DNA from 2 places in the Streptomyces sp. NPDC033221 genome. Region 1 is predicted to be linked to the other one. Evidence: riboswitches for the same ligand, from Rfam matches in the RefSeq annotation. Region 1 holds a riboswitch; the other holds the start of a gene.
What was found. Region 1 has a riboswitch for S-adenosylmethionine ahead of ACZ53K_RS02210 (aminotransferase class V-fold PLP-dependent enzyme). Riboswitches for the same ligand answer to the same signal wherever they lie in the genome.
Positions count from the first base shown of each region.

Region 2: another riboswitch for S-adenosylmethionine. It lies ahead of thrC (threonine synthase); the one in region 1 lies ahead of ACZ53K_RS02210 (aminotransferase class V-fold PLP-dependent enzyme).

Region 1 covers NZ_JBVIQN010000002.1:16,121-23,310, forward strand. Annotated here, with positions in the region: gene qcrB (cytochrome bc1 complex cytochrome b subunit) at 1-127, shown strand, start outside; gene trpD (anthranilate phosphoribosyltransferase) at 274-1,338, shown strand; SAM riboswitch class IV at 1,423-1,540, shown strand; gene ACZ53K_RS02210 (aminotransferase class V-fold PLP-dependent enzyme) at 1,713-3,092, shown strand; gene ACZ53K_RS02215 (Lrp/AsnC family transcriptional regulator) at 3,172-3,453, opposite strand; gene ACZ53K_RS02220 (rhomboid family intramembrane serine protease) at 3,450-4,169, opposite strand; gene ACZ53K_RS02225 (hypothetical protein) at 4,442-4,681, shown strand; gene ACZ53K_RS02230 (NYN domain-containing protein) at 4,716-6,089, shown strand; gene ACZ53K_RS02235 (C40 family peptidase) at 6,509-7,190, shown strand, end outside.
Region 2 covers NZ_JBVIQN010000005.1:244,335-251,524, forward strand. Annotated here, with positions in the region: gene ACZ53K_RS08735 (MoaD/ThiS family protein) at 1-246, opposite strand, end outside; gene thrC (threonine synthase) at 403-1,692, opposite strand; SAM riboswitch class I at 1,710-1,865, opposite strand; gene ACZ53K_RS08745 (glucosyl-3-phosphoglycerate synthase) at 2,026-2,973, shown strand; gene ACZ53K_RS08750 (alpha,alpha-trehalose-phosphate synthase (UDP-forming)) at 3,074-4,534, shown strand; gene otsB (trehalose-phosphatase) at 4,563-5,417, opposite strand; gene ACZ53K_RS08760 (DUF3263 domain-containing protein) at 5,624-5,893, opposite strand; gene ACZ53K_RS08765 (extracellular solute-binding protein) at 5,983-7,190, opposite strand, start outside.

The DNA.
Region 1 (7,190 bases):
GAAGGTCAAGCGGACGACCAAGCTCCGCGCCAAGCTCTCCAAGGGCTACTACGGCGAGGACAACGTCATCCCGAAGCCGACCGCCGAGGAGTACAAGGAGATCACCAGCGGCCACGGCCACCACTGATCCCCGCCGTGTGACGCACGGCAGTACCACCGCGTAAGTACGCCACCCAGAGGGCCCCTTCCAGTCACTGGACGGGGCCCTTCGGCATGGCACGGGGCCGGATAGGGTTTCGGCACCAGCAGGAGACGAATCCAGGAGTGTGGACCATGAACGTTGCGACCCCGAATGGCGGCGACAGCGTGGCGGCCCGCACCTGGCCGGGTGTGCTGGAAGCCCTCCTCCAGGGCCGTGACCTGGGCGCCGACGACACCGCCTGGGCGATGGACCGGATCATGCGCGGCGAGGCCACCGACGCGCAGATCGCCGGGTTCGCGGTCGCGCTGCGGGCCAAGGGCGAGACCGTCGCGGAGATCTCCGGCCTGGTACGGGCCATGTACGCGCACGCCAACCTCATCGAGGTGCCGGGCCCGAGCGTGGACATCGTCGGCACCGGCGGCGACGGCGCCAAGACCGTCAACATCTCCACCATGTCCTCGATCGTGGTGGCCGGCACCGGCGCGAAGGTCGTCAAGCACGGCAACCGCGCCGCCTCGTCCGCCAGCGGCGCGTCCGACGTGCTGGAGAAGCTGGGCGTGAACCTGGACCTCACCCCGCGCCGGGTCGTCGAGGTTGCCGAGGAGGCCGGGATCACCTTCTGCTTCGCGGTCAAGTTCCACCCGTCGCTGCGGCACGTGGCCCCCGCCCGGCGCGAACTGGGCATCCGTACGACGTTCAACGTACTGGGCCCGCTGACCAACCCGGCGAAGGTACGCGCCCAGGCCACCGGCGTCGCCGACGCGCGGATGGCGCCGATCCTGGCCGGCGTGCTCGCCGAACGCGGCTCCAGTGCACTGGTCTTCCGGGGCGACGACGGGCTGGACGAGCTGACCACCACGGCCACGTCGAAGGTCTGGGTCGTACGGGACGGCGGCGTACGCGAGGAGACCTTCGACCCGCGGGACGTCGGCATCGCCCTGGTGCCGGTCGAGGCGCTGCGCGGCGCCGACGCCTCGTACAACGCGGACGTGGCACGCCGCCTGCTGGGCGGCGAGCCCGGCCCGGTGCGGGACGCGGTGCTGCTCAACTCGGCGGCGGCCCTGGTGGCCCTGGAGCCGACGGCGGCGCCGCTGACCGAGCAGATCGCCGCGGGCATCGCCAAGGCCGCCGAAGCCATCGACTCGGGAGCGGCCCGCCGGGCGCTGGAGCGGTGGGTGGCGGCCAGCAACGCCTGAGACGGCCGTGGTGTGACGCAAGGCTCGGTCCGGCATACGGACCGGGCCTTGCGTGCTTCCGATCGTGTGGCATGATTCTGCCCAGGTCACGAGTGACAGCGACTACGGCCCCGGCCCGCTGTCCGGCAACCCTCCGTCCGTGGCGGGGTGCCCCGGGTGATGACCAGGTCGCAGGCAGCGAGGTCTGCGGCAAGCGCGGATCCCTCGTGCCAGGGATCCTGGTCCTTGAGGGAGATCTCCCGTGTTGCAGCGAATGCGTTAGGGCCGTCCGGCCCCGTTTTCCGCACCCCTTTTTCCTTTCACCGCTGTCGGCCGGCCCCGCTTTCGCGTGCGCGCCCCGCAGCGAAGTCGCCCTGCCTCCACGGGAGTTCGCCATGCCTGTTTCCGCTGCCGCCACCACCGATGCCGCCGTCTGCACCCCGCTGCCCGTGCTGGGCCGGGACGTGCTGGTCCCGCTCGTCACGGGCGGTGAGGTCGAGTACGCCGCGCTGGACATCGCCGCCAGCGCCCCGGCGCTCCAGCGCGTCTGGGACGACGTGGCCGCGTACGCCCCGTACTACGGCAGCGTGCACCGCGGGGCGGGCTACCTCTCGCAGCTGTCCACCGACCTGTTCGAGAACAGCCGGGCGGCGGTGGCTGACTTCCTCGGCTGCCGGGAGGCCGACCAGGTGGTCTTCACCCGCTCCACCACCGACTCGCTGAACCTGCTGGCCGCCGTGCTGCCCGCACACACCCGGGTGTTCGTCTTCGAGACCGAGCACCACGCCTCGCTGCTGCCCTGGGAACAGCGCGCGGACGCCGAGGTGACGTACCTGGACGCGCCCCGCACCCCGCAGCAGGCGGTGGACACGCTGGAGCGGGCGCTGGCGGAGCGCGAGCCGTACAAGAACGCTCTGGTCTGCGTGACGGGTGCTTCCAATGTGACCGGTGAGCTGTGGCCCGTACGGGAGCTGGCCGCCGCGGCACACGCGCACGGCGCGCGGATCGTCCTCGACGCCGCGCAGCTCGCGCCGCACCACCCGGTCGACATCGCCGAGCTGGACGTGGACTGGGTCGCCTTCTCCGGCCACAAGCTGTACGCGCCCTTCGGGGCCGGTGTGCTGGCCGGGCGCGCAGACTGGCTCCAGGACGCGGAGCCGTATCTGGCGGGCGGCGGCGCCAGCCGCACGGTCGCGCGCCGCGCCGACGGCGGGGTGGACGTCGACTGGCACACCACCGCGGCCCGCCACGAGGCCGGCTCGCCCAACGTCATCGGCGTCTACGCCATCGCCGCCGCCTGCAAGGCACTCACCGAGGCGGGCTTCGAGAACCTGGTGGCCCGGGAGCAGCAGCTCGTCGAGCGGGTGCGGGCGGGCCTCGCCGAGGTGCCCGAGGTGACCGTGCTCTCGCTGTTCGGCGACGACGCGCCGCGGGTGGGCGTGCTGTCCTTCGTCGTCCGGGGCTGGAACAGCTCGCACTTCGCGGCGGCGCTCTCCGCGGAGTACGGCATCGGCGTGCGCGACGGGCTGTTCTGCGCGCATCCCCTCGTACGGACCCTGCTCGGCGCCGAGTCCCAGGCCCCGGGGGAGTGCGGGGCGCCCGAAGGGGCACCGGGTGAGCAGAGCCTGAACGCCATCCGGGTGAGCTTCGGGGCCGGTACGCCCGACGAGCACGTGGACCGCTTCGTCCGGGCCGTCAAGGAACTGGTGACGCAGGGCGCGCGGTGGAGCTACCGCACCGAGGACGGGCGCTGCGTGCCGGACACCGCGGCGTAGCCCTGCTGGTCCGCCCGCGTCGCGGCGCTCCGCTGTCCGGGCGCCGCGGCGCGGGTTTCGTGTGCGGTGGCGGTCCGGGTCAGGCGTCCAGGCCGATCGCGAAGGCCGCCTCCAGGTCGTGCTGGGAGTACGTGCGGAACGCGATGTGCGTCTCGGTGGAGGCGACGCCCGGGACCTTGCTGATCCGGCCGGGGATGACGTCGGCCAGGTCGTCGTGGTTGGCCACCCGCACCATGGCGATCAGGTCGTGCGCACCGGTGACCGAGTAGACCTCGCTCACGCCCTCCAGCGCGGCGATCTTCTCCGCGATCTCCGGGATCTGGTCCACGCTGGTCTTGATGAGCACGATCGAAGTGATCACGGTTGGCTCTCTCCCTCGGCCGCCTGCTGCTTCGCCGTTCCGGCTGACCCCACACTACCGGGGGACGCGGCGGCGACCTCGGGCGGACAGGGGCTCGGCCGGTATCGCACCCAGGCGTACAGGAAGCCCACCGCGAAGCCGATGACGTGGGCGAGGTAGGCCACGCCCGGGGTGGCGGGGGCGCGCTGCGCGGCGATCCACTGGAGGACGAACCAGAACAGCAGCACGATCCACGCCGGGAAGCGCAGCGGCAGGAAGAAGAGGAACGGGTAGATGCTGGTGACGCGAGCCTTGGGGAAGAGGTACAGGAACGCGCCCAGCACTCCGGAGATCGCCCCGGAGGCGCCGACCAGGGTCTGTCCCGAGGAGGCGTGCGCGGCCGCGTAGCCCAGCAGCGCCAGGTAGCCGGTCACGAGGTAGAAGAGGGCGAAGGGCAGGCGTCCCATACGGATCTCGGCCATGCCCCCGAAGACGTACAGGAAGAGGACGTTGCCCAGCAGGTGCAGCCAGCTGCCGTGCGCGAACAGGGCGGTCAGCGGGGTGAGCAGAGCGCGCGGCGAGCCGCTCCACAGGTCGCGCGGGATGACGCCCCAGCGTTCGAAGTACGCGGTCTGTGCCTGGACGACGGCGTCGCCGGTGCCGTATATGCCGTTGAGGCCGGAGGCGGGCCCGACGACGAAGACCACGCAGCACAGGGCGATCAGGACGTTCGTCATGCGGGAGAACACGGTCAGCACCGAGCGGGCGCGGGGCGACCGGGGGAACAGGGGCGGGGCCGTCATGAAGTGATCATGGCGTAATGCGGGCAATCAGGACAGAGTGCCTCGCCGCGTCCCGCCTCCCGGGCGGGGCCGCGCCGTAAGGGCGTCAGGCCGTAGGGTAACGGGCAGTACCCGCGTACTTCCGCAGTCCGACGGCGCACCGCGGGAAGCCCCCGAACGACCGCACGAGCCCCGCTCGCCCGAGCGTGACGAAAGAGGACCACACCATGGCTGTTCCCCTGCCGACGGACGGGACCCGGTGGCGCTGCACCCTGTGCGGCAACCTGACGCGCTTCGACGTGACCCGCCGCTCCGAGGCCGTGGAGTACCTCCACCTCGACCTCGCCGGGGAGCCGAAGGTGGAGGAACGCGAGGTGCTTAGTGAGAGCATCGAGTCCGTGCGCTGCCGCTGGTGCAACGCGGTCGACCAGATCGAGCTGGTCGACCGGCCGGACGCCGGCGCCTGAGTCGAGCGCCTGAGATCGGAGCGATGCAGCAGTGGTGGAGCGTCCAGAAGGGCCTGCGGGGGCGGGGCACGATGCCGAGGCCGGTACGGCCGAGGCGGACGAGGTGCTCGACCGTCCGCTGCCCGAGGGCGTGCGGCGCCGCGTCGTGGCGCTCACCGCGGAGTCCTTCGGCGGCCTGACGGTCGCCGAACTTCCGCCGCCACTGCGACAGTACGCGCGGTTCACCCCCAGCCGCCGGGCCAAGTTCGCGGGCAACGCGATGGCCGCGGCGCTGGAGAACGACGCGGTCTTCCGCCAGCGGATCGCCGGCCGGCTGCGCGAGGCACAGCCGGAACTGGCCGAGGCGCTGGACAGCGGCACCCCGCCCGCCGCCGCCGACCCGCTCGATGTCGCGGCGGCGGCCTATGTGCTGCGCCCCGAAGGCTGGGTCAAGCTGGTCGCCGCAGCCGGCGAGGAGGCGCAGCGCGCCCGCGCGGAACAGGCCGGCGAGGAGGCCGAACGCGAGCTGGCCGCGCTGCGCGAGGAGCTGACGCAGGCGCGCGCGCAGGCCCGCGCCGAGGCCGACCGCACCCGCGGCGACCTGGACGCGCTGCGCAAGGAGAACGAGTCGTTGCAGCGCAAGCTGCGGAGCGCGCTCAGTGACGTCAAGCGGGGCGAGGCGGCGGTGCGCAAGGCCGCGGCCGAGACGGAGTCCGTACGGGCCGCGGCGGCGCAGGAGAAGACCGCCGCCGACAGTGAGGCGCGCCGCCTCAAGGCCCGTATCGCGGAGGCCGAGGCGTCGCTGGAGGCCAGCCGCCGGGCCACGCGCGAGGGCCGCAGCGTCGAGGACATGCGGCTGCGGCTGCTGCTGGACACCGTCCTGGACGCCGCTCAGGGGCTGCGCCGGGAGCTGGCGCTGCCGCCCGCCGACACCCACCCGGCGGACACCGTCGACGCGGTGGCTCCGGGCAAGATGACGCCCAAGGACATCGCCACGCGCGCGCTGTCGGAGACCGATCCCGCTCTGCTGGACCAGCTGCTGGCGCTGCCGCAGGCCCATCTGGTGGTGGACGGGTACAACGTCACCAAGACCGGTTATCCGACGATGCCGTTGGACAAGCAGCGGCTGCGGCTGCTGGGCGGCCTCGCGGTGCTGGCCGCCCAGACCGGCGCGGAGATGACGTGTGTCTTCGACGGTGCGGAGCTGGCCGCGCCGGTGCTGCTCGCGCCGCCGCGCGGAGTCCGTGTCTTGTTCAGCAAGCCGGGTGTGACGGCCGATGAGCTGATCCGCCAGCTCGTGCGGGCCGAGCCGCCCGGCCGTCCGGTGGTGGTGGTCTCCACGGACCGCGAGGTGGCCGATGGTGTGGCCAAGGCGGGGGCGCGGCCGGTCGCATCGGCCCTGCTGCTCAAGCGACTTGCCCGTACCTGAGTCGTACGTTCTGTCCGTACGACTTGTCCGGAACGCACATCCCGGTGGGATCTGCGGGACTTATCCTTCTCGTGCGGCCGTGGGGGGATCCGCGGCCGGTGTGACGCGCGGGCCGGGGGTAAAGGTGTACCCATCAACGAGGTGGGTCATGCCTGCCGTCCGTGTCTGAGTGTCAAGTGACCATTACTGCCTGTGTGATGTTGGTAAAGGATGAGGAGCATCCAGCAGTTTTTTCCGTTGAGGATTTGAAGCGATCACAACTCGGTTACTAAGGTCAGGCCTCAACCCTTCATGCAGTTGATCATCCACCCGGGATGAACAGTGAAGGAACCGCCGAATCCGCGGTGTTCACGCGCGGAGCCGGGGTCCCGTACCCCCCACGCCCGGTAGGCGGCTGAAGGAAGAAGGAGCTCGCCTCCGTGGCGTCCCACCGTCGTCCCAAGCAGCCGAGCCGCACGCGCGTGACCGTCCTCACCGCGACCGCCGCGGCTGCCGTCGCCCTCTCGTCCCAGGCCGCCCACGCCGACCCGAAGCCGAAGAAGGAAGACGTCAAGTCCGAGGTCGACAAGCTCTACGAGCAGGCGGAGCAGGCCACCGAGAAGTACAACGGGGCCAAGGAGGACCAGGAGAAGCTCCAGAAGGAGGTCGACTCCCTCCAGGACAAGGTCGCCCGCGGCCAGGGCGAGCTGAACCAGCTCCGCAAGGGCCTCGGCGCCGTCGCCTCCGGCCAGTACCGCAGCGGCAGCATCGACCCGTCCGTGCAGCTCTTCCTCTCCGGTGACCCGGACACCTACCTCGACAAGGCCGCCACCCTCGACCAGTTGAGCGGCAAGCAGGCCGAGCAGCTCAAGACCATCGCGGACAAGCAGCGCCAGCTCGCGCAGGAGCGCTCGGAGGCCGCCGGCAAGATCAAGGACCTCTCGGCCACCCGCCAGGCACTGGGTGACAAGAAGGACGAGATCAAGGGCAAGCTCGCCAAGGCCCAGGAACTCCTCAACACGCTGACCGCCCAGGAGAAGCAGGCGCTGCAGCAGGAGGAGGACAAGAAGAACCGCTCCAGCCGCGGCAACGAGCGCCCCGACCTCGGCAACGACGTCCCCG
Region 2 (7,190 bases), on a different contig from region 1:
GACGCCCGCGCCGTCCGGCGTCGGCGTCGCCAGGCCCTGCTCGAAGCGCACGTCGTCGTCGTTGACGTACACGTTCACGAAGCGGCGCAGCTTGCCCGTGTCGTCCAGAACGCGGGCCGCGATGCCGGCGTGGTTCTTCTCCAGATCCTTGATGACCTCGGAGAGCGTCGCCCCCTCGGCGGGGACCTCGGACTGGCCGCCGGTGTAGGTGCGCAGGATGGTCGGGATGCGGACGTTGACGCTCATGATGTGCTGCCTTCCAGCTTGCGGGAGGGGTGCGTAGGGGCGCGGGCGCGCCGGTGGGCGCTGGCGCGGACGGAGGCGCGCCGACGCGTACCGGTGTGTGCCGACGCGTACGGATGCGTACGGCCGCGCACGGGTGTGCGGGGCCACGCGCGGCGGTCAGCCCGCCAGACCGGCGGCGCGGAACGCGTCCAGGCTCGGCCGGATGGTGGCCGTGGGCCCGGTCGTCGGCGCGACGGCGTCCAGCGTCTTGAGCCCGTCGCCGGTGTTCAGCACGACGGTGGTCAGCGCCGGGTCGAGCAGGCCGTCCTCGATCAGCTTCTTCGTGACGCCCACGGTCACCCCGCCGGCGGTCTCGGCGAAGATGCCCTCGGTGCGGGCCAGCAGCTTGATCGCATCGACCACCTGCTCGTCGTTGACGTCCTCGACCGCGCCGCCGGTGCGCCGGGCGATGTCGAGCACGTACGGGCCGTCGGCCGGGTTGCCGATGGCCAGCGACTTGGCGATGGTGTCGGGCTTCTGCGGCCGTACGACGTCGTGGCCCGCCTTGAAGGCCGTGGAGACCGGGGAGCAGCCCTCGGCCTGGGCGCCGAAGATCTTGTACGGCCTGTCCTCGACCAGGCCGAGCGCGATCAGCTCCTTCAGCCCCTTGTCGATCTTCGTGAGCTGGGAGCCGGAGGCGATCGGGATGACGATCTGGTCCGGCAGCCGCCAGCCGAGCTGCTCGCAGATCTCGTAGGCGAGGGTCTTGGAGCCCTCGCCGTAGTACGGGCGAAGGTTCACGTTGACGAAGCCCCAGCCCTCGCCGAGCGGGTCGCCGATCAGCTCCGAGCAGAAGCGGTTGACGTCGTCGTAGTTGCCCTCGATGCCGACCAGCTCGCCGCCGTAGACCGCGGCCATGACGACCTTGCCCGCCTCCAGGTCGTGCGGGATGAACACACAGGAGCGGAAGCCGGCGCGGGCCGCCGCGGCGCCGACCGCGCCCGCGAGGTTGCCGGTGGAGGAGCAGGACAGGGTGGTGAAGCCGAAGGCGCGGGCGGCCTCGACGGCGATGGCGACGACCCGGTCCTTGAAGGAGTGCGTCGGGTTGCCGGAGTCGTCCTTGACGTACAGGCCGCCGGTGACGCCCAGCTCACGGGCCAGGTTGTCGGCCTTGACCAGCTTGGTCAGACCGGGGTTGAGGTTCGGCTTGTCCGCGACGTCGGCCGGGACGGGCAGCAGCGGCGCGTAGCGCCAGATGCTGTTGGGGCCCGCCTCGATCTGCTTGCGCAGGCTCTCGGGGTCGCCGGCCGGCAGGTCGTACGCCACCTCCAGCGGCCCGAAACAGGACGCGCAGGCGAAGATCGGTCCGAGGCCGAAGCGCTCGCCGCACTCGCGGCAGGACAGCGCGGCGGCCGGGCCCAGGGAAACGGTGGCGGAAGTGGTGCTTTCAACGGATTGCACAGCCATGGAGGCGAGGCCCTTTCTCCTCATCTTCCTCGCGACGCATCTCGCCGCGAGACGGATTTGGCACCTTCCCTAGCCGGGAGCCTCGCGCGCCGCACGCTGTGCGGCGACGGAGACCGGCTGGAGGGTTGCCGGGGCTTCAACGGGCCGTATCCCTCTGCCCCTCTGGATGAGCGGTATGGCGCTGGGCCGGAACCCAGGCGTTTGTCGCGACCCCGGCATGTCCGGGGCGATCGCGTTGTTCAAGACTGTAGCCGAAGGGATGGGCGGTCGAGACAGCCGTCCGCACCGCGAGATGGATCACATCGCTGGTCCGGGGACGAAGGAGACGCGCACGTGCTGGAAGAGGTGGAGCGCTGGCTGGCCAGCCGGTCCTGGTCGGCCGCGGACCGCCCGCTCGACCGGCTGCTGGCCGCGAAGCGCGAGACGGGGCAGACGGTCTCCGTCGTGCTGCCGGCGCTCGACGAGGAGGCGACGGTCGGCGCGATCGTCGAGGCGATCCGTACGGAGCTGATGACGCCGTCGGTGCCGCTCGTCGACGAGCTGGTGGTGCTGGACTCCGGTTCCACGGACGGCACGGCCAAGGTCGCGGCCGAGGCGGGCGCGCGGGTCGTCCACCGGGACGAGGTGCTGCCGCGGCTGCCCGCGCTGCCGGGCAAGGGCGAGGTGCTGTGGCGCTCCCTGCTGGCCACCGGCGGTGACATCGTCTGCTTCGTCGACGCCGACCTGCGCGAGTTCGACGCCGGCTTCGTCTCCGGGATCGTCGGCCCGCTGCTGACCGACCCGGGCGTGCAGTTCGTCAAGGGCATGTACGACCGTCCGCTGGGCGAGGCGGCGGGCCAGGGCGGCCGGGTCACCGAGCTGGTCGCCCGGCCGCTGCTGAACCTGCACTGGCCGCAGCTCGCCGGGTTCGTGCAGCCGCTGGGCGGGGAGTACGCGGCGCGCCGGTCGCTGCTGGAGCGGCTGCCGTTCCCGGTCGGGTACGGCGTGGAGCTGGGCCTGCTGGTCGACGCGCTGCACACGGCCGGGCTGGACGCGCTGGCCCAGGTCGACGTCGGCGTGCGCAAGCACCGCCACCAGGGCGGCCAGGCGCTCGGCAGGATGGCGGCGGCGATCTACCGCACCGCGCAGCTGCGGCTGGCCCGCGGCCACCTGGTGCGCCCGCGGCTGACCCAGTTCGAGCGCGGCGAGGCGGGCTTCGTGCCGCGCACCTGGGACGTGGACACCGAGGAGCGGCCGCCGATGGCGGAGATACCGGAGTACGCGGCGCGCCGCGCGGCGTGACGCCACCGGTCCGGAGCCCGTTTCCGGCGCGGCGGAAACCGTGACGTTCCGCCTACGCTCCGCACGTTTGAGCGGATCGGTGGCGGGCTAGTCTCGCAACATGGTCTCCGAGCGTTCTGGTGCCAAGGTCCTCGTCGCGTCCAACCGCGGCCCGGTCTCGTACGGGAAGGGGGAGGACGGCACGCTGACCGCCAAACGCGGCGGTGGCGGGCTGGTCTCCGGCCTCTCCGCCATCGGGCCCGACGCCGGGGCGGTGTGGGTGTGCGCCGCCCTCGGGGACGGCGACCGTGAGGCCGCCCGGCGCAGCGGCGGCCACCTGGACACCGCCGACACGGGCGGCCGGCACGTACGCATGCTGGACATCCCCGCCGATGTCTTCACCGATGCCTACAACGGCATCGCGAACTCGGTGCTCTGGTTCGTCCACCACATGCTCTACCAGACGCCGCTGGACCCGTCCTTCGACGACGGCTTCCGCGCGCAGTGGGCGTCGTACGAGGCGTACAACGCGGCCTTCGCGGACGCGCTCGCCCACGAGGCCGCGCCCGGCGCCGTCGTCCTCGTGCAGGACTACCACCTCACGCTGGTGCCCGGCCTGCTCCGCGCCCGCCGCCCCGACCTGCGCATCGGGCACTTCTCACACACACCGTGGGCGCCCGCGGACTACTTCCGGATGCTGCCGGACGACGTGGCCGAGGCGGTGCTGCTCGGGATGCTGGGCGGCGACCGCGCCGCGTTCCTGACGCGGCGCTGGGCCGAGGCGTTCGCGGAGTGCTGCACGGCGGTGCTGGGCGCCGAGGTGCGGCGGGACGCGGACGGAGAGCTGAGCGTCGTCCATGAGGGCCGGACGACCCGGCTCGGTGTGCACGGACTCGGCGCGGACGCGGAGTTCCTGCGGGAGCGCGCGCACCGCCCGGACGTGGACGAGCGGCTGGCGGCGCTGCGGGAGCAGATCGGCGGCCCGGACCGCAAGACGATCGTGCGGGTGGACCGTACGGAACTGTCCAAGAACATCGTGCGCGGGCTGCGCGCCTACCGGGCACTGCTGGCCGGGCACCCCGAGTGGCGCGAACAGGTCGTGCACATCGCGTTCGCCTACCCCTCCCGCCAGGACCTGGAGGTCTACCGCGCCTACACCGACGAGGTCGGGCGGCTGGCCGAGGAGATCAACGAGGAGTACGGCACCCCGGGCTGGCAGCCGGTCGTGCTGCACGTGAAGGACGACTTCGCCCGGTCGCTGGCCGCCTACCGGATCGCCGACGTGGCGCTGGTCAACCCGATCAGGGACGGGATGAACCTGGTCGCCAAGGAGGTCCCGGTGATCTCCGAGGCAGGCTGCGCGCTGGTGCTGTCCCGGGAGGCCGGGGCGTACGCGGAGCTGGGCGAGGACGCGGTCTGCGTCAACCCGTACGACATCTCGGCCACCGCCCGCGCGCTGCACGAGGCGCTGTCCATGGAGGACGGCGAGCGGGCCGAGCGCACGAAGCGGCTGGCCGCGGCGGCCACCGCGCTGCCGCCGGACCGCTGGTTCCTCCAGCAGCTGCGGGCGCTGGAACGCTGACCCGCCCGGCGCCCGCGGACCGCAGCCGTCAGGCGGGCGCCCCCAGCCGGTCCGCGAGGGCGTGCAGCAGCCCGACGACGCCCGGCGGGCCGTCGACGACCAGGTCCGCCCGGCCGGCCAGCTCGGCGACCTCCGCGCTGCCGCTGCACACCAGCACCCCGGCCAGGCCGTCCGAGCGCAGCTTGTCCACGGCGGAGTAGGCGGCGAGGTCGCCGAGGTCGTCGCCGCCGTACAGGACGGTGGCGGCGCCGGTCTCGCGTACGTACTCGGCGAGCGCGACGCCCTTGTCCATGCCGGGCGGGCGCAGTTCGAGGACGTAGCGGCCGGGTTCGACGATCAGACCGTGCCGTTCGGCGAGCGCGTACAGCGGCTCGCGCAGCAGCTCGAACGCGGCCTGCGGGTCCTCGGCGCGGCGGGTGTGCACGGCGATGGCGCGGCCCTTGTCCTCCACCCAGGAGGCATGCCAGGCGCCCAGCTTGTCCAGCACGCCGGGGAGTTCGGCCTGGACGGCGGCGACACCGGGCGGCGGCGCGGGGGCGCGCACCGTGCCGGTCGCCGCGTCCCAGCGCTCGGCGCCGTAGCCGCCGAGGACCACGAGCTGTTCCAGGCCCGGCGCGTCCGTGAACCCGCCGAGGCGGACCGCGACGCCCGCCGGGCGGCCGGTGATCACCACCACCGAGCACAGCAGCGGCGCGAGGCGGGCGAGCGCCGCCACGGCACCGGGGTGCGCGCGGGCTTTCTCCGGGTCGGGCACGATGCCGGCGAGCGTGCCGTCGAAGTCGAGAGCGATCACGGCCCGGCCGGGGCTGTCCAGCAGCGCGGCGAGGCCGTCCCGGCCCGCATCGGTGACCGGCGTCGGCAAGGAGTTCGGGGTGCTGCCCATGGCGACGACATTACCGGTCGTGCGCGGGGGCGTGCCGGGCGTACGGGCGCATCGGGACAGCCGGGGTGGGGACGGGGTGCGGCCGAGGGCGGCCGAGGCGCGGTCTGCAACCGAGGTGCGGTCGGCGGGCGCGGGCCGGGGCCGGCGGGGCGGTGGCCGGGGGCCTGCGGTGACCGTGGGGCCGTGGGCTCGGCCGGGGCCGTGGCTCAGCGGCGGCTGCGCCGGGCCTCGCGTACGCGGCGCAGCCGGTTGACCGTGACCGGGTCGTGGGCGAGCGCCCGCGGGTCGTCCAGCAGGGCGTTCAGCAGCTGGTAGTAGCGGGTCGGCGAGATGCCGAGCCGCTCGCGGATGACCCGCTCCTTGGCGCCCGGCCGGGGCCAGGAGCGGCGCTCGACGCCGAGCACCGCCTCGTCCTGGGGGGACAGTGCTCCTATGCCACCGCCTCCGGTGCCACCGCCGTTGCCGTCGCTCGTCATCACCCGTCCACGATAAGGCCGCGGTACGACAATCCCCCGCCGCCCGCCCGGGACCAGGACCGAGGGGGTGGCGGGGGCGCCGCTCCGGATCACTTGGCGGTGTTGTCCGCCTCGTTCGCCGTGTTCTGGATGTCGCTGAGCACACCGGCCGGGTTGCCGTTGGCGCCCACCGCCGTACCCATCTTCGCCTTGACCGTCTTGCTGACCAGCGGCCAGGAGGTCTTGTCGGCGGGGTAGAACTCGGCGTTCTCCAGCTGGCGCAGGAAGCTGTGCAGCTTGGCGTACTTGCTGTCGGCGAGCATCGCCTGGGACCCGGAGGTGGTGACGGGCAGCAGGCCGTACCCGCCGGAGAAGTCCATGACGTTCTTCTCGTTGTAGACGAAGTCCAGGAACTTGCCGACCTGGTTGCGGTGGCCGTTCTGCTTGAACGCCGTCATCCAGTCGGCGACCCCCATGGTGGCCTTGGCCTTGCCGGAGGGGCCCGGCAGCTCGACGGTGCCGTAATCGACGCCCTTGGCCTCGGCCTGCTTCATCAGGGTGGGGTGGCCGTTGAGCATCCCCACATTGCCGGCCGCGAAGGCGTTGAACGCGTCCTGACGGTTGAGCTTGGCCGGGTCGCCGCCGGTCAGGCCCGCGCCGACCAGGTCCTTCTTCAGCCACTCGAAGGTCTTGACGTTCTCCTTCGAGTCGATCGTGTACTTGCCGATGCTGTCGGTGTAGCTGCCGCCGCCGCTGAGCATCCACATCAGCGTCTCGGCCTGCGTCTCCTCCGGGCCGAGCGGCAGCGCGTACGGCATCTTCACGCCCTTGGCCTTGAGCTTGGCCGCGTCGGCCGCGATCTGCGCCCAGGTCTCGGGCGGGTCGGTGATGCCCGCCTCGGCGAAGAGCTTCTTGTTGTAGAACAGGCGGCGGGTGCTGGCGCCGAAGGGCATCCCGTACTGGCGGCGCTGGTACTCCCCGGCCTGCGCGAGGGCGGGTACGAAGTCGGCCTGGACGGGGATGCTGAGCAGTTGGTCGGCGCCGTAGAGCTTGCCTTCGGCCGCGTAGTCCGCGTACGCGCCGATCTGCGCCATGTCCGGAGCCTTACCGGACTTGACCAGGTCCTCGACCTTCTTGTCGACGTCCTTCCAGCTGTAGACCGAGACATCGACCTTGATGCCCGGGTTCTGCTTCTCGAACTCCTTGGTGAGCTTGTCCCAGTAGTGCTGGGAGGAGTTCGCCTCGTTGTCGCCGTAGTCCGCCGCGATGAGCTTGAGCGTGACGCCGCCGCCGTCGCCCGCGCCGCTGCCGCAGGCGG